Regions from separate parts of the Planococcus alpniumensis genome, predicted to be linked through region 4. Evidence: riboswitches for the same ligand, from Rfam matches in the RefSeq annotation. Region 4 holds a riboswitch; each other region holds the start of a gene.
What was found. Region 4 has a riboswitch for thiamine pyrophosphate ahead of tenI (thiazole tautomerase TenI). Riboswitches for the same ligand answer to the same signal wherever they lie in the genome.

Region 1 (5,113 bases), 2.3 Mb from region 4:
GCTGGGCTCAGCGAACATCATCACGGTTTCTGCCGGCGCGAATGATTTGCTGCGCCTTGTGCAAGCAAATGCCGCTGAAGGGGCTTTGAGCTTTGAGGAGATCCCGGCAGATTATGCGCTGAATGCGGCCCGTAAAAATGTGGAAAAGATCCTTTCTGAGCTGGAGGAGCTTGCGCCTTCAGCAGATGTCTACGTAATGGGCTATTATTTCGCTTATCCGCATGCACGGGATAGCCAAAAGCAAGGCACAGCGAAGCAGCTGGAGCTACTAAACGCTATTCTGAAACAGGAAGCGGAACAGGCAGGCGTAACATTTGTCGATGTAGCCGATCGTTTCGGTGAGGATGCGGTGGAACTCGTCCCGAATTCTGGAGACGTCCATCCGAACGTGGATGGCTACCAGGAGATGGCGAATGCATTCTTCGAGCATTACGGGGGAGAGTTGGAAGTAGAGGATGCAGAACTTCCTGAACCGGCGCCTGTAACGTTCGAAGAGATCCAGCAAATGCAGGAACAGGAAGAGCCGTCAGATGGAGCGGATGGGGCAGATGAAGAGCCCGCTTCTGAAGACGCTTCAGGTGACGATTCTGCCACCAAGCCTTCGGACGGCAAGACTCTGGATTATCTAGCGATCCGCCAGGCATTGCCGCTCATTTAAGAATATTGAACCCTATAAAAAAGGCCGGAGAAAATGGATCATTTTCTCCGGCCTTTTATCGTTCAGCGGCTTTTTCGTGAGTCGCTGCGGTTGCGCGTATCGTTTTCATTATTTACGTTATTCTTTTTTCGGTTGTTCATCACTTTACGGATGATCGGGTAAGCAATCGGCGCATATTTTATCGCAGATTTGACAATTCTTCCAATAGCCATATTTATCGCTCCATTCATTTTTTCGTATTGAGGTTTAATAAAGTTTTCCCGATTTCAGCCTTTATTAAACATCGGTGGGAGCGATGGCGTGCGCGATCAAAATATCCTTGTAGGAATGGACGCTTGAAATGGAGACGTATTCGGCGTTGCCGTGCCAGTCGTCTCCGCTCGGCCCGAATTCGATGGCGCCTTGTCCGCCGATTTTCTCGGCATAGTAACGGGTGTCGGCAGCACCGTGCTGGCCGAACAGCACCGGCTGTTCCGACAGCGTCGACTCGACGGCCTTCATCAAGGTCTGGATGTACGGATGGTCGTCCGTCGTCGTCAAAGCAGGGGTCGAGCCGCTCGCTTTGAATTCCATGTCGACATCGAGTGTTTCGGCCAGCTGTTCCATCTGGCGGACGATCTCGTCTTTGTCCTGCCCGGGCATGAAGCGGATATCGTAGGACATCTTGCAGATTTCCGGTACGACGTTATAGCGATCGCCTGCATTGATGATCGGCAAGTTGACGGAAGGTTGCTCATAGTAGTCCGTCGATTCTTTGCGGAACGGTAAATCTTTCATGCCGGCATGGAATTTCATCGCCGATTCGATGGCGTTGATGCCTTCCCACGGGCGTGAGCCGTGGGCAGGCTTACCTTTGAACGTCAAATCCATTCGAAGAATACCTTTCGATTGCAAACCGATCTTCAAATGGGTTGGCTCGCCGCAAATGACAAAATCGCCGTAATGGCCTTGATCGACCAGCCACTTCGACGTGTTGCGCCCGCCGATCTCTTCATCGGTGACGATGTGTAGATGCACTTCGCGCGGCAAGGCGGCAGCATCAAGGTCAACAAATGCCTGCATCATCGCGGCGACGCCTGCTTTCATGTCCGCCGAGCCGCGGCCATAAAGTTTGTCGCCTTCTTCGATTGGAGAGAACTGTTCTTTATGTCCCGGCACGACGTCGACATGGCCATTCCAGATGATCTTTTCTGCGCCTTGTCCTTTGGCTGCTGTCAGCATGAGGTAGCCGTCGTTATCATGGACTACGACTTCTTCACCTCGCTCTTTAAGCCATTCTGAACAGAACATCAAGGCTTCATTCGCCCCTTCTTTTGTATCGCTTTCGATTTTAATCAAACTCTTCAATAAATCAATCATTGACCCGGCAGTTTTCAAACTGCCTCCACCACCTTCCACAAAGTTTGCTAGTTCTTAACTACCCTAATCCGGTTGGCTGAAACGGCCTTGCAAGCCAAGTTTTCGTTGTGTACAATACACATAATAGCGGAATAATTGTATACACCACAAGGGGAGCTTTGGCTGAGAGTGAACGATTAAGTTCTTACCCTTCGAACCTGCAAGTTAATGCTTGCGCAGGGATGTGGATGGAAAACCGGCCCAAGCGGCGCCAGGATCTGTCCTGGCGCCGTTTTTGTTGTTCTGAAAAAACGGCCCTTCTGGTGATGTGCAAATCCAAAAGGAGGCAGTTTGAATGAGAAATAAACGCGTATTGTTAATGGTCGAAATTGCGATTTTTGCAGCTCTCGGCTTTGTATTGGATTTTATCGCCTTTCGCATGCCGCAAGGGGGATCGGTCAGCTTGGTCATGATTCCGATCGTGCTGATGGCTTTCCGGAGAGGCATCGCAGCCGGTGTCGTCACGGGGCTTCTAGTCGGCTTACTGCAGATTGTCACAGGTTTCATCTCGGTTGCGCCGCTGTCGTTTGGCTTTGTCGTCATGCAAGTCATTTTGGATTATTTGCTGGCATATGGCGTCGTCGGCTTGGCCGCAATGGTGCGCGGCCGTTACTTGGAAGCTGTGAAGGCGAAAAAGACCGGGAAAATCATTGTCATGGTCGCACTCGGTGTCTTGATCGGTTCATTTCTCCGCTATGTCATCCATGTTATTACGGGGATCTTGTTCTTCGGCATGTTTGCTGATGGCAACGTCTTCATCTATTCAGCGGTTTATAACGCTACCTATATGATTCCTGTTGCGATTGTCGCGGCGATTGTTTGCTCACTACTGTTTATCACAGCCCCGCGTTTGACACAGCCAGACGCATGATGAAAGCCGCCTATCGATAGGCGGTTTTTTTTAGATTGTTAAATCAATTGATTATGTTTAATTTGGGTATTTATGGTAAAATACCGAACGGTAGGAGAGGCGAGACCGGCTTATTCTATGTTATAATGCTCAAATAGAATAGTTTGAAAGAAGGGTCAGTATGATAGCGACTAATGAAAAAGATATTGAAGGATTGAAAAAAGCCGGACAGATGGTGGCGGAAATCCGCGAAACAATGAAAGCGGCCGTGAAGCCCGGCATCACGACGAAAGAACTCGATGAACTGGGCGGACGCCTGTTCAAAGAATGGGGCGGCGTCTCTGCTCCGAAATCGGAATATGATTTCCCGGGCTATACATGCATCAGCGTTAACGAAGAAGTGGCGCACGGCATTCCAGGAAAGCGCGTTATCAATGACGGCGATATTGTCAATATTGACGTGTCCGGATCATTTGGGGAGTATTTCGCGGACACCGGCATTTCATTCGTGGTCGGTGAAGGGCACGAAGCGAAAGAAAAGCTTTGCCAAGCGGCGGAATCCGCATTCGAACGTGCCATGATGAAAGTGAAAGCCGGTGCCAAGCTGAACCAGATCGGCAAGGCAGTCGAACGCGAAGCGAAAGACCAGGGCTTGTTCGTCATCAAGAACCTGACAGGTCATGGCGTCGGGAAATCGCTTCACGAAGCACCGCAATATATCCTTAATTATTACGATGCATGGGAAACGACGATCTTGAAAGAAGGCATGGTGCTCGCAGTCGAGCCGTTTATTTCCCAAAAGGCTGAACATATCATCGAATCAGGCGACGGCTGGACCTTCATCACGCCGGACCAATCGCTCGTCGCACAGATCGAACATACCGTACTCGTCACAAAAGGCGAACCGATCCTGCTGACGAAACTCGAAAAATAAAATCAGCGAATATAAAAAACAACCATCAGCCGATGGTTGTTTTTTTATGGCGTCATATCTGTTTTTGCCGGCTTCTTCTTGATTAACAGAATACCGGTCAGTAAAACGCCGCTCAAGAATAAAGCTGCCGTACTGACCAGCATCTCGTCCATGCCATGGCGGACGGCGATCGCGACGAACGCCCAGATGAATACTAAAGTCAGCGGGATGTCCGAATGGTGGAAGCGTATATGAAGTGCCAATGCGGTCGCTACGGTCAGCATGATGACCGTCCACAATTGATCGCTCAGCCCCCAGCCGCTCCAGCTGTAGAAAGTGAGGACATAGCTGATGTTGGCGATGGTCGCAACACTGATCCAGCCAAGATTGACCGAGACCGGCAAACGTTGCGTCAAGCCCCGTTCGTCGTTTCCGTATTCCAAGTACAAAGCGATCAGCGACAATAGATAGGCAATCATTGCAGCGATCGACCAAATAAAGAACTCATAATGCCAGCAAAGCAGCCAGGCGATATTGAAAACAGCGCTCAAGATGAAATACAATGAGACTTTTGCTGAAGGGTGCACTCCTTTTTTCAAGCGCAGCCAAAAGCCGATGATCCAGATAGCCAATAAAATATATATAACGGACCAGATGGAAAATGCATAACCGGCCGGCGTAAAGAGGACCGGCACACGGTCGGAGATTTCACCGGTAGTCTGACCGTTGATCGGCAGTATATTCGCCAAGGCATTCATGGTGACGACGGCGATAAATGCCAGCGTCATCAGCAGTACGCGAATCATATGAAATCCCTCCTCAAATATCAGTATAAACTCGCCAGCCCGCACGACCAACAAGAAAGTGCAGGAAGTTTTTGAAAAATGGCGATATCGTGAAAAGTACCAGGCGGTCGCCGTTCCCGTTCCATGAAGGGAGATGTTATACTTATTAATGTATTTTGAAAATTCGTGACCGCAGGGGGAAAAAAGATGACGAATACATATCCGGAAGTATGGGAGCTCGACAGTTTATTTTCAGGGGGAAGCGATTCAGCTGAATTAAGAACGCATCTGGAGGCAACAGGCAACAAGCTGGCCGATTTCGAACATGCCGCTGCTGCATTCGGTGTCCCGAAACAAACGGCCGACGCGAAGCAGGTGGCGACGTTCTTGGAAAAGACCAGTGATGTATCGGTGGACCTTCGCCAAGCCGGAGCGTTTATCGGCTGCTTGATGGCGCAAAACACCGAAGACAAACAAGCGGCATTGCTGCAAAGTGAACATGCATTTAT
Region 2 (5,113 bases), 1.6 Mb from region 4:
AGCCCCTAATAAGACATTGTCCAGCACTGTGCGCCACGGAAGCAGTGACGGGCTTTGCGGCATATAGCTGACGGAGCCTTTTTGGCCGTTTATGTTCTCGCCGCCCAATAGAATGGTTCCTGCATCTGGTTCATACAGCCCGCCGATCAAATGAAATAATGTGCTTTTTCCGCTGCCGGAAGGGCCGAGCACGGCGACAAATTCTTCTTCCTGGATTTGCAGCGACAGCTCTTTTATCACTTCGGCCCCGTCAAAGCTTTTGGTCAATTGCTCGATTACCAGTTCAGCCATTCGCATCTCCTCCCCCGCTCGTTTTCCAGCGGATGACCCGCTTTTCGAGTAACACAATCGCTGCAAAGAATATCATGCTTAAACACATGATCAACAAGATCGCGACAAAAACTTGCGTCGTCCGGAACGACGACGAGGCGAGCGTCATATAGACGCCGATGCCTTCCTGCGCTCCGAGCCATTCGGAAATGACGGCGCCCATGACGCTGTAGGTCGCCGCAATTTTCAATCCTGAAAAGATCGACGGCATCGCATGCGGCCATTCGAGCTTCCAAAAGATCTGGCGTCTGTTAGCTCCTGCCATTTTCATATAGTGCAGCAACTCGCCGCTCGTCTGCCTGAACCCGTCAAGTGCCGCGATGGTGATCGGGAAAAAGCACACGAGAATGATGATGATCAGTTTTGGCAATAAGCCAAAGCCGAACCAAATGACCAATAGCGGCGCCAACACGATGATCGGGATATTTTGCGATAAAATCAGCAAAGGATAAAAAGTCTCCCGCAGTTTCGGCACGAGATGAAGAATCATCGCGACGCCAAGGCCGATCGACGATCCGATGAAAAAGCCGAGGATCGACAACCGGATCGTCGCAAATAAATGCCCGCTGTAGTTTGGCCAACTTTTTACCGCTTCTACCCCGATCTGATAAGGGGTCGGCAATAGCCAGTCCGGCACTTCAAACAGCGGCACCAGCACTTGCCAGATGATCAATAAAAGGATGAGGACCAGAACCGGTCTCCATCCTTTTTGCATAATCTTCACGGCCGGTATTTCTCCGTCAATTTATCCATCGATGCGCCGCTCGGCTGATACAGCACTTTGATTTGGGAGATGACGTTCGGGCTGCCGTTTTCGATCATCGCCTCGTTCATTTCCTCGACGATCGAAAACAACTGCGTCAGATCCCCTTCCATCGTCGTCTCCAATGGATTGACTTGGTAAGGGACACCTGACTTTTCAATGACGGCGATGGCTTTATCTACATACGGAATGACGTCTTCCCCGTTTTTCGTTTTCGGGATGATTTGAATACTTAATAATGCGTTGCCCATCAGTTTTCCTCCTCCGGTAAAAATTCATTGGTGTACGCCTGCTCGACGTCCAATTCCTCATCCAGTAATCCATTGTCGAACATCCAGGCAGCGTAATCCGCCCATACTTGCTCTTGTTGTTCGCCGAATTTCGCTGCATCGTCCTGATATTTCGGCGACAGCCATTTCTGGCTCGCTTTCACCAGTTCCGGATCCAAATCCGGGACCGATTCGATGAGGATGTCCGCTGCTTGTTCCGGCTCATCGATGGCGAATTCATAGCCTTGCGACACTGCTTTGGTGAATGCACGGACGGTTTCCGGATCTTCTGCAATCATGTTTTCATTGGTCATCAGGATAGGGGTATAATAATCCAGTTTCTCCGAGTAATCCGTCAAATACTGCATGTTCAATTCGTCGCCGCGCAGTTCAGCTTCAATGCCCGTCCAGCCGTAATAGATCCACGCAAAATCGATGTCGCGTTCGACCGCCGTGAAAAAGTCGCTATTGCCGATATTGACGATGTCGACGTTTTCCACATCGGCCCCTTCCTGTTCCATGATGGACCCAAGCACCGCTTTTTCGACTGGCGCTCCCCAGCCGCCGTAAGTTTTTCCTTCGTAATCGCTCGGCGACTCGATCTCTTTGTCTTTAGGTGAGGCAAATCCGGACGTGTTGTGCTGGATGAGCGCCGCGATTGAGACGATCGGAATGCCCTGCACTCTCGCTTCCGTCAAGCTTTCCTGTGCGCCGATGCCGAATTCCGCCTGGGTGGAAGCCACCAATTGATTGGCGCCCGCTTCACCCGGCAAGATGATCTCGACATCGAGCCCTTGCTCTTCAAAATAGCCCTTTTGCTGTGCCACATACAATCCGGTGTGATTTGTGTTAGGCGTCCAATCCAAGACCATTGTCACTTCTTGTAATTCCTGCTGTTCATTTGCCACATCGCTTCCCGGATTTTGCGCTTCGTCTGTGCATGCCGCCAGCAGCAATACCGGTGCAATGGCAATCGTCCATTTTTTCATATTGTTTCCCCCTCTGAATGAATTCATAAAAGATGATTTCAGGAGCTGAGTCAGGGGACATATCCAATTGCGGATACAAAAAAGCGCCCAAGGTTATAGAAACCTTGGGCGCATATCATCGCAGAATAGACCGATTTGAATATGTTCCCTCCGCTGGTATTAGCCAGTTCAGGTTCCAAGGGTCAATATCTCACGGATATTCTCTCAATCGGCAACACCGATTCCCCCACATGTGTTTTATGAAATTAGCATTTGTCTTTCAAGGTCTATATTGTCACAGTTCACCGAGATGTTCAAGCTCTGTCTGGCATCTCGTTTGAATAAACAAGCTTTCCTTACATTGGAACAGCTTCACCGCTGTAAACTTTGAGTTCGATCGGCGCACTCATGAATTCGGCCGCTTTTTTAGAGAATGCCGTGAAATGCTCGCTCGTGTTATGAGCTTCAATCGCTTGCGCATCTTTCCATACTTCTACCATTGTGAAATGGCCTTCCTGCTCGACCGATTTCATTAAATCGTATTGGACATTGCCTGGTTCTTGACGCGATGCTTCGATCAGGATCTTGCTTTCGTTTAAAAAGGCTTGTTCCTGGTCAGGTTTCACTTGTAAATGTGCGTGAATAATCATCATTTCATTTCGCCATCCTTTAATTTAGTTTTTTAATAATCGACAATATTGTCTTGCATGCGTTGGAGCATATCGCTAAGCGCATTCACTTCGTCAGTGGTGAAGTCGTTTAGCATTTGCTTGACGAAGCCCATATTCTCTTTCCGGTATTCGATGATGCGCTCGCGGCCTTCATCGGTCAGGCTGACAAAAATCACGCGATTGTCTTCTGGATTTCTGCGCTTCGTGACCATGCCGCTCGCTTCAAGCTGTTTCAAGTGGCGCGTAACCGCGGCACTATCGATATTGACCAATTTTTGAAGCGTCGACTGGTTGATCTCTTCTACCTTATAAAGTTGGGACAATAATTCATAGCGCGATGCACTGATGCCTGTGCAACGCTCGAACTTCGGGCTGATTTGATTGGTCAGGCCCTTAAACTGATGCAGCACTTGTTCCTGCTTTGAAAATGAACACGGCATAAAAAGACCTCCTAAATGATCGGTGAAGTCAATTGATAGCTGTGCCCACTATTCATTGACCAGTCAAATATAATACATAAATCCCGAATACTCAAGGTCAGCTGGTTTAGCTCCAGGTCGTGGTCGTTTCGACCGGCAAGCGGTATGACTGGAAGCCTTCACTCGCGGCTTTACCGATCGTGAGAAGCATGACTGGCACATAACGCTCTTGGTCCAGGCCGAACGTTGCAGCGATTTTTTCCTTGTCGTAGCCACCGATCGGGTTGGTGTCGTAGCCGAATGCACGGGCAACGAGCATCAATTGCATGGACACAAGTCCTGAGTCCAATAGCACGATGTCTTTCATTTGCTCACTCGACATGCCTTCATACAAAGGTTTGAAGTAGCCGACTTGGAATTCTTTTACTTCTTCTGGCATATAACCGAGTTCTACGGCTTTTCCGTAAATTTCTTCTGCGTACTCAATGTTGTTGAGGTCGCCGAACACGGCGATGACAGCTGATGCACTCATCACTTTTTCCAAGTTGAACGATGCCAGCGGCGCTAGCTTTTCTTTTCCTTCTGCACTGTCGATAACGACAAAACGCCAAGGCTGCATATTGATGGAAGATGGTGCCGTGGATGCCTGTTCCAGGATTTCGGTCATTTCCTCGCGGCTGATTTTCACATCCGGATCGTATTGCTTAATGGAACGGCGCCCATTGACGATTTCATTGAAATCATTGGTTTTTTTGTTTTGTAATGTGTTCATCTTAATTGCTCCTTTTTCTACCCTAATAGTTTTGAGAGATATTAATTGACCCCTCATTAATTGATGCCTCACATAATATAAACCCGTTAAAGAAAAAATGCAACCAGAAAGTTTCAAGGGATTTTTTATCCACAAAAAAAGAAAGGCTTCTGCAGCCTTTCATGTTTTTGCAGTCATATAATCTCTTCGGATAATTGCCATGATGATTTCGTCTGAAAACATCCCGTTGTAATGGAGCGCTTCCCGCAAGACCCCTTCTCTTTTGAAGCCGTTCTTTTCATAAGCGCGTATGCCCCGCTCATTATGGCTGAACACTTCCAATTGCAGGCGGTTGAGTTTAAGCTCGTTGAAGACAAATTTCAGCACCAGCTCGATCGCTTCTGTGCCATAGCCTTTCCCCGTCAGTGCCATCGCATTCATGGTGATCCTGAACCCCGCACTTTGGTTGCCCAGATCAATATCCAGCACCGACAACTCGCCGATCATTTGATCCGTTGCGTTCAAACAGATCGTAAAATCGTAGCGCGAGTCGTCCTGCTGGATCTGTTCGATATGGTCTTTGATTTGCTCGACCGAAAATCTTGCTTTTGTTCCGGTCATGTAGCGAATTTCTTCGTCTTCGGTATGGTTCAAGAACAGCTGTGCATCTTCTGCCTCTACTGGCCTCAAGTATATCCGTTCATTGATTAGCTTCATGGGTTTCCTCCAATTTAAGATTATTATCTAATTCATTTTCAATACGGCCACGGGAGCACGGAATTTTCAAATCATTTCGACTTCTCTTATTCATTGCTGTAAACTAAAACAGAACACGCGTTTCTATCCGGAATACCGAAAGGAGAAATTCAATGAACACCACAACCTACCCCGAGCATTGGAACTTGGATGCTTTATTTAATGGCAAGAGCAACTCGCCTGAAT
Region 3 (5,113 bases), 430 kb from region 4:
GCCAATGCGATATCCTTCAATTCCTGGAACTCGTCCGGATGGTAGTAACGAACGACATCCAAATGCTTCAATGTCGGCTGCAAATATTGTCCAATCGTCATGATATCGACTTTGTGAGCCAATAAATCATCCATCGCTTCAATAATCTCTTCTTTCGTTTCTCCGAGCCCGACCATGATGCTCGATTTGGTCGGCACATGCGGCGCGATTTCCTTGACCCGCAATAGCAATTCCAGTGAACGGTCGTAAGTCGCTCTCGCACGGACCCGTTTGGTCAGGCGGCGCACTGTTTCAATATTATGGTTGAAAATATCTGGTTCGCTGCTCATCAACATATGCAGGCTTTCGTAATCGCCTTTCATATCAGACGGCAAGATTTCGACGGTGGTCTCCGGCATTTTCCGGTGGATGGCGCGGACGGTTTCCGCAAAGACTGCAGCTCCGCCATCTTTCAAATCATCGCGGGCGACTGCTGTAACGACCACATGCTTCAAGTTCATGATTTCCGTCGATTCCGCTACGCGCTCCGGCTCGCCCCAATCCAGTTCGTTCGGCAACCCCGTCTTGACGGCGCAGAACCGGCACGCTCTTGTGCACGTATCCCCCAAAATCATGAAGGTCGCGGTGCGGCGTTCACTCCAGCATTCATGGATATTCGGGCATCTCGCTTCTTCACATACAGTGTTCAAGTTTTTCTCCCGCATCAATTTCTTCAGATCATTATAAGTTTCGTTCGTGTTCAATTTCACTTTCAGCCATTCGGGTTTACGTTCACGCTGCTTTGTTTTTGTCATCGCATAAGTTCCCCTTTCTCTTCTCGTCTGTGATTCCACTCTTCGCTTGCATATTTGGCTTCGAGCACGCGCACTTGTTCCAGCAGTTCAGCTGGCGGTTCAAATTTTTCCAAACGGATGCCAAGCCCCGTTTCAAATCCATCCTTGAATGCTTTCTGCACTTCTTCTAAACTTGCCGGTTGTTGCATTAGTTCGTTGATTGCAACGGCGCGTGTTCGGAAAGCTTGGCGCGCCCTTTCCTTCACCGCTTCACTCGGGTACACGAACAATTCGAACAACTGGTTTTCATCCAACTGCAGCGGAATCGAGCCGTGCTGCAAAATGATGCCTTGTTTTCTGGTCTGCGCGCTTCCTGCCGCTTTTCGACCCTCAACAGTCAATTCATGCCAAGAAGGTTCTTCAAAGCAGACCGCTGAAGATTCTTTCGAACGCTTCTTCTCCGCAGCCAGTTGTGCTTGAATCCCTAAATTGCGGTAACCTTCAAGCAAGCCTCGAGAAATGACCAAATACGCTTCTTTTACTGATTTCGGCATGGATGGATGATGTTCCGGTATCACCACGCTGTAAGTCAATTCCTGGTCATGGAGTACGGCTTTTCCGCCAGTCTGTCTCCTGACCAGGGGGATGCCCATTTGCGCGGCTTTTTCGAGATCGATGCTGCCATTCAGTTTCTGGAAAAATCCCACTGAAATTCCGGCTGGCGCCCATCCGTAGAATCGGAGTACAGGCTTCATGCCTGTATTGCGCTGCCAGTTCATTAATGCTTCGTCCATTGCCATATTGTGGGCCGGCGTGCAAAGCCCCGACTCCATATAGCCCCATGTTTCCTCCAAAATATCTCAACTCCTCTCAGCTTATGCATGACTCCAAAGCCCATAAAAAAACACCGCTTTCCCATGGGGAAGCGGTGTATGCAGGCAAAAGGAAGCATACGCACCACTTCCCTACGCTGGCATGGTCCAGATCAGGTTCAAGGGGTCCAAGCATTCGCTCGTCTCAGCCAGTCAATTCCGGCTCCCCCAGTGGTCAGCTATGTATAGTTCTAATCGAGCTTATCATTTTTTTCAAGAAATCTCAATATACTAAATAGTTTTTCCTTTAATTTTTATCCAATTTATTCAATAATATCCAAAAAAGCTTTCCCTATGCGTTTCTGCGAATAGGGAAAGTTTTGTGATTAAATTATTGTCTTGCCATTCTGTGCCAAAGCAAAGTGAATGCTGTGTTGAAGTGTACGGAAGCATTCATAGCCTGACAGGTCTACGCCCGCTTCTGTTATCATTATGCTGGTATGCGGCGAAATGCCGGCTAGCACCGTCTTTGTGCCGATCAAATTCGCAGCAGAACCTAATTTTTCGATCAGCATCGCCGCGTGCTGATTGAAGCTCTCATTGAGTCCAGTCAAATCGAGCAGCAAGTAGCGCGCTTTGTATTTCGGTAAATTTTCAAGCGTTTTGATCAATAACTCTTCGGCACGCGCTTCATCGTAACGCCCAAGAAGCGGAACGACGACAATATCTTCCAGCACTGGAATAAGCGGAGAAGAGATTTCACTGATCATGTCATGAAGATCCGCTGTCTTTTCATCCACCAACTGTTCAAGTTCGCGGATTTTCTCCGATTCCTTGCGGCGTGCCAGCGTATGGATGTTCTTTTCAATCGTCTCGTCTGACGGGAAATAGCGAATCAGGCATTCATCATGCCCTTCGATTTGCGAGTGGACCACTTCATACCAAACGCTGCGGTCCAGAAGCGAGCTGAAGATTCCTGCATAATGGGCCGGCAAAAAACTGCCGCCAGTCTTTTTTCCTTGTGCCAGGTTGATCTGATATTCCCAGCTATTTTTCAGCGTCACTTCTAAAGTTCCGGCTGCCATATCTAAGTTGTGGATAGAGGCCACACCCCAGCCAGCTGAAGCGTATGTATTGGTGATGAGTTCAGATGCTTTCAATACTGAGATACCACCCATTTTATGAAAATACTCACCGACTACTTGGCCTTGGCGAAATCCTGTCGACTCCAAAACTACCGCTGCTGCTTCCTCACCCGAAATTTCCTCAATGGAATCAAAGAACATCTTCATAGCAGTAGAGGTCCAAAACAGAACTGCATTCTGCCCTTCAAATAGGAAGCGCCCTTGCGAAAGGTCCCACTCAAAATTCAGGCCGCCCACATTTATTTTCGCTTGTTGGGTCATTGTATAGCCATCCCCATTAATTAGTCCTACCCATTAATCATACGCCAGCCTGTTTGCACCAGCAAGCTCTAATGTTTTAAAGCACTTCAATTAAGGAATAGATAAAGAAGAACGCTAAAGGAGAGGTGCTAACCATGGCAGAAAAAGAACGTTTCAATGAAAAGGAACGCAAATCAAGCGACGGTGCTCCAATGGACAATCCTGAGCAAGTAAAAACCGATAAAGAAACGATGACAGAAATGCATGAAGAAGAAATGAACGTGGACTCCATTCCGTTGGAAGACTTAAAGCAGGACATGCAAGACGAAAAAAATCCGCGTGATACAAAAGATGATTCAGCTAGCGAGGAAAAAAACCCTGACTGACTCTACCTGTGGGCATCTCGCCCGCAGTTTCTTTGACAAATGATATTACCGCAAAGGAGAGATTTGAATGGCACAAGAGCAACTGAAACAGCAAGCATTGAAAATCTTGGAAGACAGCATGATTGGGACTTTGGCAACGATCAAAGACGAGAAGCCGCATTCCCGGTATATGACGTTTTTCAATGACGAGTTTACTTTGTATACAGCTACAAGCAAGCAGACACAAAAAGTAGATGAATTGGAGAAAAATCCAAACGCCCATATCTTGCTCGGCTACGAAGGGGAAGGCGTCGGCGATAGCTTCCTCGAAATCGAAGGTCAGATGTCGCTGCGGGATGACCGCGAAATGATCGACAAAGTGTGGAACGAACACTTGACCGGCTGGTTCGACGGCCCAGAAGACCCGAACTTGATCATCCTGGCAATTACGCCAACGCGTGTCCGTTTGATGAACCGCAAAGGCAAAGACCCCCAAACAATCGAATTATAAAAAAAGCCTCCGATAGCGGAGGCTTTTTACGTGCGCAACAGATCACGCAATCCTTCTTTATTAAATAGAAGATCTTGCAAATTATATTCATCCAATACCGACAAATAGGCATGCAACGCTTTGCCAAGAACGCCGCGCAATCCGCAGATTGGGGAAATCGGGCAAGTATTGGTCTCTGGATTGAAACATTCTACCAAGTGGAAATCTTCTTCCATTTGGCGGACGACCTTTCCGACATTGATATTCTCAGGACGGTCCGCCAATCGGATACCGCCTCCCCTGCCCCTCACCGTTTCGATAAATCCCGCTTTGCCGAGTTCAAACGTCACTTTCATCAAATGGTTTTTAGATATATGATAAGCATCGGAAATTTCCTGTATAGTTGTCAATTTGCCGTCTTCTTTTGTCCCCAAATAGATGAGTACGCGCAATGAATAATCCGTATACATCGTTAATCTCATTGGTTTCACCTTCCCTGAACGTCCATTATACGCGCCGCCATAATTTCTGAAAAGGAAACGCATCTGCAGAATCGGGGCTTTTTCAGCCCATTATTGCATGTGTGACTTTTCTGTGAAATGAAATGTGTCTAAATTTTAAAGATGTATTTTAAATATATCTTTAAAATTCCTTTCGGTTTATAGTGGGATTATAGAAAACAAAAGGAGAGATTGACTATGTTATCCGAACAAACAAGAACCATCGTCAAATCCACCGCCCCTGTATTAGCTGAACACGGAAAAACCATCACAACCGTCTTTTACAGCAATATGTTCGAAGCGCATCCGGAACTCTTAAATATCTTTAACCAAGCAAACCAAAAACAAGGCCGCCAACAAGCGGCGCTTGCCAATACGGTGTATGCAGCTGCAGTGCACATCGATAATCTCGAAGCGATCCTTCCAGCAGTTGTCCAGATCGCCAACAAACACGTCAGCCTTGGCGTTAAAGCTGAACATTACCCAATCGTCGGTGAATATTTGCTGAAAGCAATCAAAGAAGTGCTTGGCGATGCGGCAACAGATGAGGTCATCAATGCCTGGGCAGAAGCATATGGCGTCATTGCCGATGTCTTTATCAGTATCGAAAACGGCATGTACGAAAAATCCGAAACCCAGGAAAACGGCTGGAGCTTCTTCAAAGACTTCACGATTGCGCGCAAAGTGAAAGAAAGTGAAAACATCACTTCGTTCTATTTAAAACCGGCTGATGGCAACAATGTGCCAAGCTATAAAGCTGGCCAATACATCACGCTCCGCCTTGCGAT
Region 4 (5,113 bases):
TTTAGAGATCCTGCTCTTGCGCTACTTGAATTAGGAGTCCATTTGAAAGAATGGCGGGTGAAAGATTCAAATGCAATCGCCAACTTTTATTACTTCACAATGGAGCATGATGAAAGAGAAGGACCAATCTTAGCATTTATTAAAGAAAGCGAAAATAAGTGGCATCTCTTTTCGATTTGGCAAGAATTTAAACATGAAGAGACGATAACCACCGATATTTTACTGAAAGCAGTGGATCGATATTTGACTGAGTTAGAAGAAACACTAATCAAGAGGTTCGATATCCAGTACTCAGATTTTATTAAGTTATAGCAATCTGAATGTAACTTATTAGCAATTAAGTTACATTCAAAGTGGTTTCTACAAAAGGAAAGGAACCGGAGGTGAAAGCATGAGAACTCAAGTTCAAGAAGGTCAGAACGAAGCAAAACCAATTATTCTAACCATGATTTTGCCTGTTGTTGCATTAGCGATTCTGCTGATTTTCAGACAGTTTCCCAATACGAATTTATGGATCAGTATTGTGTTGTATTTATTAATCGACATTGGTTTTTTGGTCGCTATGTTTTTGGGGATCAGAACAAAAAAGATACCGATTATTCTCTTTAGTGTACTTGCAAACGGCGTTTTCTTCTTAGTATTGTCGGGCTTCATATTCTTGTTAATGGTTGCTAATGGAATTTCAGAACCCTAGGAAAAATTAGTGAATCTGAATGTAACATAAGTCTAAGTAAGTTACATTCAAATCCCTGATTCCATTGACTTAATATGAAGAAGAAGAAAAGTTGAACTTGCTAGAAAAAATGATACATTCAAAAGCTTATAAGATAAGGCTTTAGAGCCGACATATTAAGGGCATAGTATTTCAAAATATATTGAAAGGAGGAACTTCATTTAAAGTTCCTCCTCTTTTTATTCGTAGAAGTGTACTTTTACGAACGGTTAGCATGTTCTTAATACAAGGTATATTTTAGATGAAGTCACGTTGATGGTGGCCACGAATCAAAAGGAGTGCTTCTCTCGAAGATCGATTTCGATCACTCCCACTGAACTTGGGAAGTGAAACCCTTAAAATTAAGAATATTTAGGAAAATAATATCTTTTATCTTCAAAGTCTAAGCTGTATACTAAAACTGAACTGGAAAATTGCAGCTAGGGTTCCGCTATCTAAAGTAGATAGGTCAGTGACCGAGGGCTGCATCTTTTGCTATATGTAAAAGGCACCTATTGACATAAAAGGTCCGAGGGGAAAGGTTCAACGTATTTGGTATGCGTTGAATTCTTTCTCTTCGGGCCTTTTTATTATTTTAAGGAGGTTGAAAGGATGAGAAGAATTGATGATTTAACAGCTGGCGTTGCAGTTATTATCTTAAACGAGGAAAAACAGGTTTTGTTGCAGAAAAGGTCAGATGTAAAGTTATGGGGTATTCCTTCAGGACATATAGAAATAGGCGAAACAGTTTCTGAAGCAGCTATCAGAGAGGTGAAGGAGGAAACTAATTTAGATGTAAAAATTATAAAGCTAATTGGGGTGTACTCTGATCCTGACTCGCAGGTATTTGCTTATCCAAATGGCCGAGTAGTACATTTTATCACAACTTGTTTTCTTGCTGAAATCACTGGCGGCGACCTGCGTTGTAATTCTTCCGAGTCACTAGAAATAAAGTTTTTTGAACCACAAAACTTACCGAAAGACTTACTGAGAATGCACCCTCAATGGTTAAAGGATGCCCTCGCTGAGAGAGAATTGGCATTCATTCGTTAGCAAATTCTCGCAATTCCTTGATGATACTTCATTTTAGCAAGTTGTTGTTTTCTTTTGATTCGAAGTAACCTAATGACAAATTAAGTTGCTTTCAAAAAATAGCCAGTCTTCTATTTATAAATATTTTTGATTTACATTTCATCACTTATCAGTAGTAGCATAAACAGAAAGGGAAAGAAGAGTCGGAACAAAACCCTTCTTCTTTCTCTTTTTATGTATGTTGTATTCTTATTAAGGATTACAATAGCTAACCTAAAGTGCTTTTTTGTCTTCTAAATATAAAAGACCAGCGGATTTCAAACGATTTCTTACTGAGATTGCAATCCAAGCGGCAAGCCCAGCTTTAATAAGACCGACTAAAATGAAAGGGACAAATCCACCCATTAATGCTCCGGTCCACGAAAGATTGGCGAAAATCTTCAACCAGGCAGTTCCCACAGTCAATACCATAAACATACCGATGACATTGGCAATTATGGCATTGATAAACGTAAAGCTCGTTTTTTCGAGATAATAACCAATACTGAAAGCGGTCGGAATAAAACCGACTAGATATCCGCCGGTCGGTCCGAATAAGCTACCGAGCCCACCTGACATTTGAGCAAAAACAGGGATGCCAATTGCACCCAACCCCAAATAAACTACAACAGATAAAGTTCCGCATTTGGCCCCTAAAATTGTTGCAGCCAAACCGATTGCAAGTGTTTGTCCTGTGATCGGGACTAAAGGCAGTGGGATTGTCACCTGTGCCAGTATTCCGATGATTGCTGCAAATAAAGCTGTAATAATCATCATTCTCAATTTGAAATTAGATTCTGTCATTTTATCCTCCCTCAATTGTGTTAACCTTATTTCAATAAATGTTAACTTATATGGTATCATAGTTCTTATAATGACTAGATAAATATTTCTAGAGGTGTTAGGCTGTTTGTAGATATACTAAAAAACTGAATAATTAAAGCACTAGGGGAGTCCATTAGACTGAGACGGATACAATCCGGACCCTTTGAACCTGATCTAGTTGAGACTAGCGTAGGGAAGTGGTTACTGTATGCTGTTTCTATTAGGGATACTATAAAACCACTCCGACGTCGGGGTGGTTCTTTTTATTTAGTAGCGTTGTTATCAGGCGTTGAATTTCAAGGCACCTATAAAGGAGGCAAAGATGAAAACAGGGGAACTGCATCTAATCTCTACGGGCAATCAAAGGGCCGAGGAACTAGCAGACATTCTTAGTCAAATTCATCCTTATATAGATTTTATCCATCTGCGGGAAAAAGCGAGAAGTGCTAAAGATATATACCAATTGATCCAACTATTGATCGATAAAAAAGTACCACGTTCAAAAATAGTTATGAATGACCGTATCGATGTGGCAATGGCTGCAAATATCAATTCCATTCAACTGGCTTCAAACTCATTGCCAGTCGAACTTGTAAAAAAAACGTTTCCGCATGTAAAAGCGGGGTGTTCTATCCACTCCGCTGAGGAAGCACGACTAGCAGAAAAAAATGGAGCTGATTTCTTATTTTTTGGCCATATCTATCCGACACAATCGAAGCCAGGTCTATCCCCTAGAGGAATTGAACACCTGAGAATCATAGTTGAGTCAGTCGATATACCAGTGATTGCCATTGGTGGAATTACTCCGGACCTTACGCCCGAAGTAGTTAAAGCTGGAGCGAAGGGGATTGCTGTGATGTCGGGGGTGTTGGAAGACGCAGATCCTTTAAAGACCGTACAGTCGTATCGGACGTCTTTGACAAAGGAATGAGGATATTCGTAACAGTTTGGAGGAAGGTTAGTGAACAAAACATATGATGCCATTGTAGTGGGTGGCGGAGTGAATGGTGGCGCCATCGCATATAACTTGGCAAAAGAAGGATTAAAGGTTTTGCTTTTGGAAAAAGATCGTTTTGCGAGTAAAGCGTCTGGAGCTGCGGCTGGGATGTTGGGTGCACAAGTGGAATTTGATGGTGTAGGTCCGCTTTTTCAGTTGGCAAAGAAGAGCAGGGCGATGTTTAGTGGAATTGCTGAAGAATTGAAGATGCTCAGTGGAATTGATATTGAATTAAAAAATCAGGGCATTTTAAAAGTTGCTTTAACTGAAACGCAACAAACCAACCAAGTAAGGGATGCCCGAATCTATGAGAAGAACGGGGAGGGCGCGCAACTGCTCACAGTCGAGGAAACAAGGAATAGAGAGCCTTCATTAACAAAGGAAATCATGGGAGGTATGTATCTTGAACGAGACGGGCAAGTAGCAGCATCTCGATTAACATGGGGATTTATCAAATCTGCATCTGAACTCGGCTCGGTATTGAAAGAACATGTAGAAGTTTCTTCTTTTTATTTCTCTGAAGGAAAAGTGACAGGTGTAGCCACTAGTGAGGGGGATTTTTTCAGCAACAAAGTGGTGGTGACTGGAGGAGCTTGGAGCGAAAAATTATTGAAGGCTACAGGGTTGTCCCTGGAAGCTTATCCGGTAAAGGGAGAATGCTTTTCTGTAAAGTCGGAAACACCCCTATTGGCCGGACCTGTTTTTTCAGAAGGCTGTTATCTTGTCCCGAAAGAAGGTGGACGAATTGTCGTAGGAGCAACAGTCATACCTTATACCTTTAACCAACAAGTCACTTTAGAAGGGCTTTCCTCATTGGTTAAGAAGGCTGAAAGTCTCGTCCCTTCTATAGTTACAGCCGAATGGGAAAGGGCGTGGGCTGGGATTCGGCCACAGACTGCTGATGGGCTGCCTTATTTAGGTGAACACCCAGCTTATCAAGGACTGTACATCGCGACTGGGCATTTCAGGAATGGGATTTTACTATCTCCAATTACTGGGAAGGTGATGGCCGAGCTAATTGTGGGAACCCGCCCTTCCATTGATATAACCCCATTTCATGTAAATCGAAAAATCTTAAATAGAAACGTCAAGAGGTGGAGTAAATGAAGTTAACAGTAAATGGAACCCAAGTGGACGTACCAAATGGAACAACAACTATAGTGGATCTGTTGCAGTATTTTGAATTGAATCAGAAAGTTATAATTGTTGAAAGAAACAATGAAATACTGGAGAAAGCAAAACATAATGAAACTCTTCTTTCTCAAGGAGATAAAATCGAATTAGTTCATTTTGTAGGAGGCGGATAACATGTTGAGAATAAATAATTTTGAGTATTCTTCCCGATTATTGCTGGGAACGGGAAAGTATCCTGACTTTGATACCCAAAAAGCAGCGATTGATGTTTCGGGTACTGAGATTTTAACTTTTTCCGTTCGGAGAATGAATATTTTTGAAGCCAGCCAACCCAACCTCCTTGAAAAGTTGGATTTGGCAAAATACTCGTTACT

Region 1: it holds a riboswitch for thiamine pyrophosphate, as region 4 does, so the genes downstream of both, thiT (energy-coupled thiamine transporter ThiT) here and tenI (thiazole tautomerase TenI) in region 4, are expected to answer to the same signal.
Region 2: it holds a riboswitch for thiamine pyrophosphate, as region 4 does, so the genes downstream of both, G3255_RS08925 (ABC transporter substrate-binding protein) here and tenI (thiazole tautomerase TenI) in region 4, are expected to answer to the same signal.
Region 3: it holds a riboswitch for thiamine pyrophosphate, as region 4 does, so the genes downstream of both, lipM (octanoyltransferase LipM) here and tenI (thiazole tautomerase TenI) in region 4, are expected to answer to the same signal.

The regions. Positions count from the first base shown of each region.
Region 1 is NZ_JAAMTH010000001.1:1,048,593-1,053,705, forward strand. Features, by position in the region: gene G3255_RS05255 (SGNH/GDSL hydrolase family protein) at 1-658, shown strand, start outside; gene yxzF (small protein YxzF) at 721-870, opposite strand; gene G3255_RS05265 (M20 family metallopeptidase) at 935-2,017, opposite strand; TPP riboswitch at 2,157-2,256, shown strand; gene thiT (energy-coupled thiamine transporter ThiT) at 2,352-2,927, shown strand; gene map (type I methionyl aminopeptidase) at 3,088-3,840, shown strand; gene G3255_RS05280 (TspO-related membrane protein) at 3,885-4,625, opposite strand; gene G3255_RS05285 (M3 family oligoendopeptidase) at 4,812-5,113, shown strand, end outside.
Region 2 is NZ_JAAMTH010000001.1:1,741,843-1,746,955, reverse strand. Features, by position in the region: gene G3255_RS08940 (ABC transporter ATP-binding protein) at 1-291, opposite strand, end outside; gene G3255_RS08935 (ABC transporter permease) at 284-1,045, opposite strand; gene G3255_RS08930 (thiamine-binding protein) at 1,051-1,344, opposite strand; gene G3255_RS08925 (ABC transporter substrate-binding protein) at 1,344-2,351, opposite strand; TPP riboswitch at 2,480-2,589, opposite strand; gene G3255_RS08920 (putative quinol monooxygenase) at 2,687-2,983, opposite strand; gene G3255_RS08915 (MarR family winged helix-turn-helix transcriptional regulator) at 3,013-3,441, opposite strand; gene G3255_RS08910 (nitroreductase family protein) at 3,548-4,192, opposite strand; gene G3255_RS08905 (GNAT family N-acetyltransferase) at 4,352-4,888, opposite strand; gene G3255_RS08900 (M3 family oligoendopeptidase) at 5,041-5,113, shown strand, end outside.
Region 3 is NZ_JAAMTH010000001.1:2,888,573-2,893,685, forward strand. Features, by position in the region: gene lipA (lipoyl synthase) at 1-794, opposite strand, end outside; gene lipM (octanoyltransferase LipM) at 791-1,630, opposite strand; TPP riboswitch at 1,719-1,825, opposite strand; gene G3255_RS14600 (STAS domain-containing protein) at 1,972-2,991, opposite strand; gene G3255_RS14605 (YczO family protein) at 3,126-3,356, shown strand; gene G3255_RS14610 (pyridoxamine 5'-phosphate oxidase family protein) at 3,424-3,846, shown strand; gene G3255_RS14615 (RrF2 family transcriptional regulator) at 3,873-4,307, opposite strand; gene hmpA (NO-inducible flavohemoprotein) at 4,524-5,113, shown strand, end outside.
Region 4 is NZ_JAAMTH010000001.1:3,317,682-3,322,794, reverse strand. Features, by position in the region: gene G3255_RS16825 (DUF7878 domain-containing protein) at 1-312, shown strand, start outside; gene G3255_RS16820 (hypothetical protein) at 392-694, shown strand; gene G3255_RS16815 (NUDIX domain-containing protein) at 1,325-1,765, shown strand; gene G3255_RS16810 (biotin transporter BioY) at 2,018-2,587, opposite strand; TPP riboswitch at 2,721-2,821, shown strand; gene tenI (thiazole tautomerase TenI) at 2,931-3,539, shown strand; gene thiO (glycine oxidase ThiO) at 3,570-4,712, shown strand; gene thiS (sulfur carrier protein ThiS) at 4,709-4,912, shown strand; gene G3255_RS16790 (thiazole synthase) at 4,914-5,113, shown strand, end outside.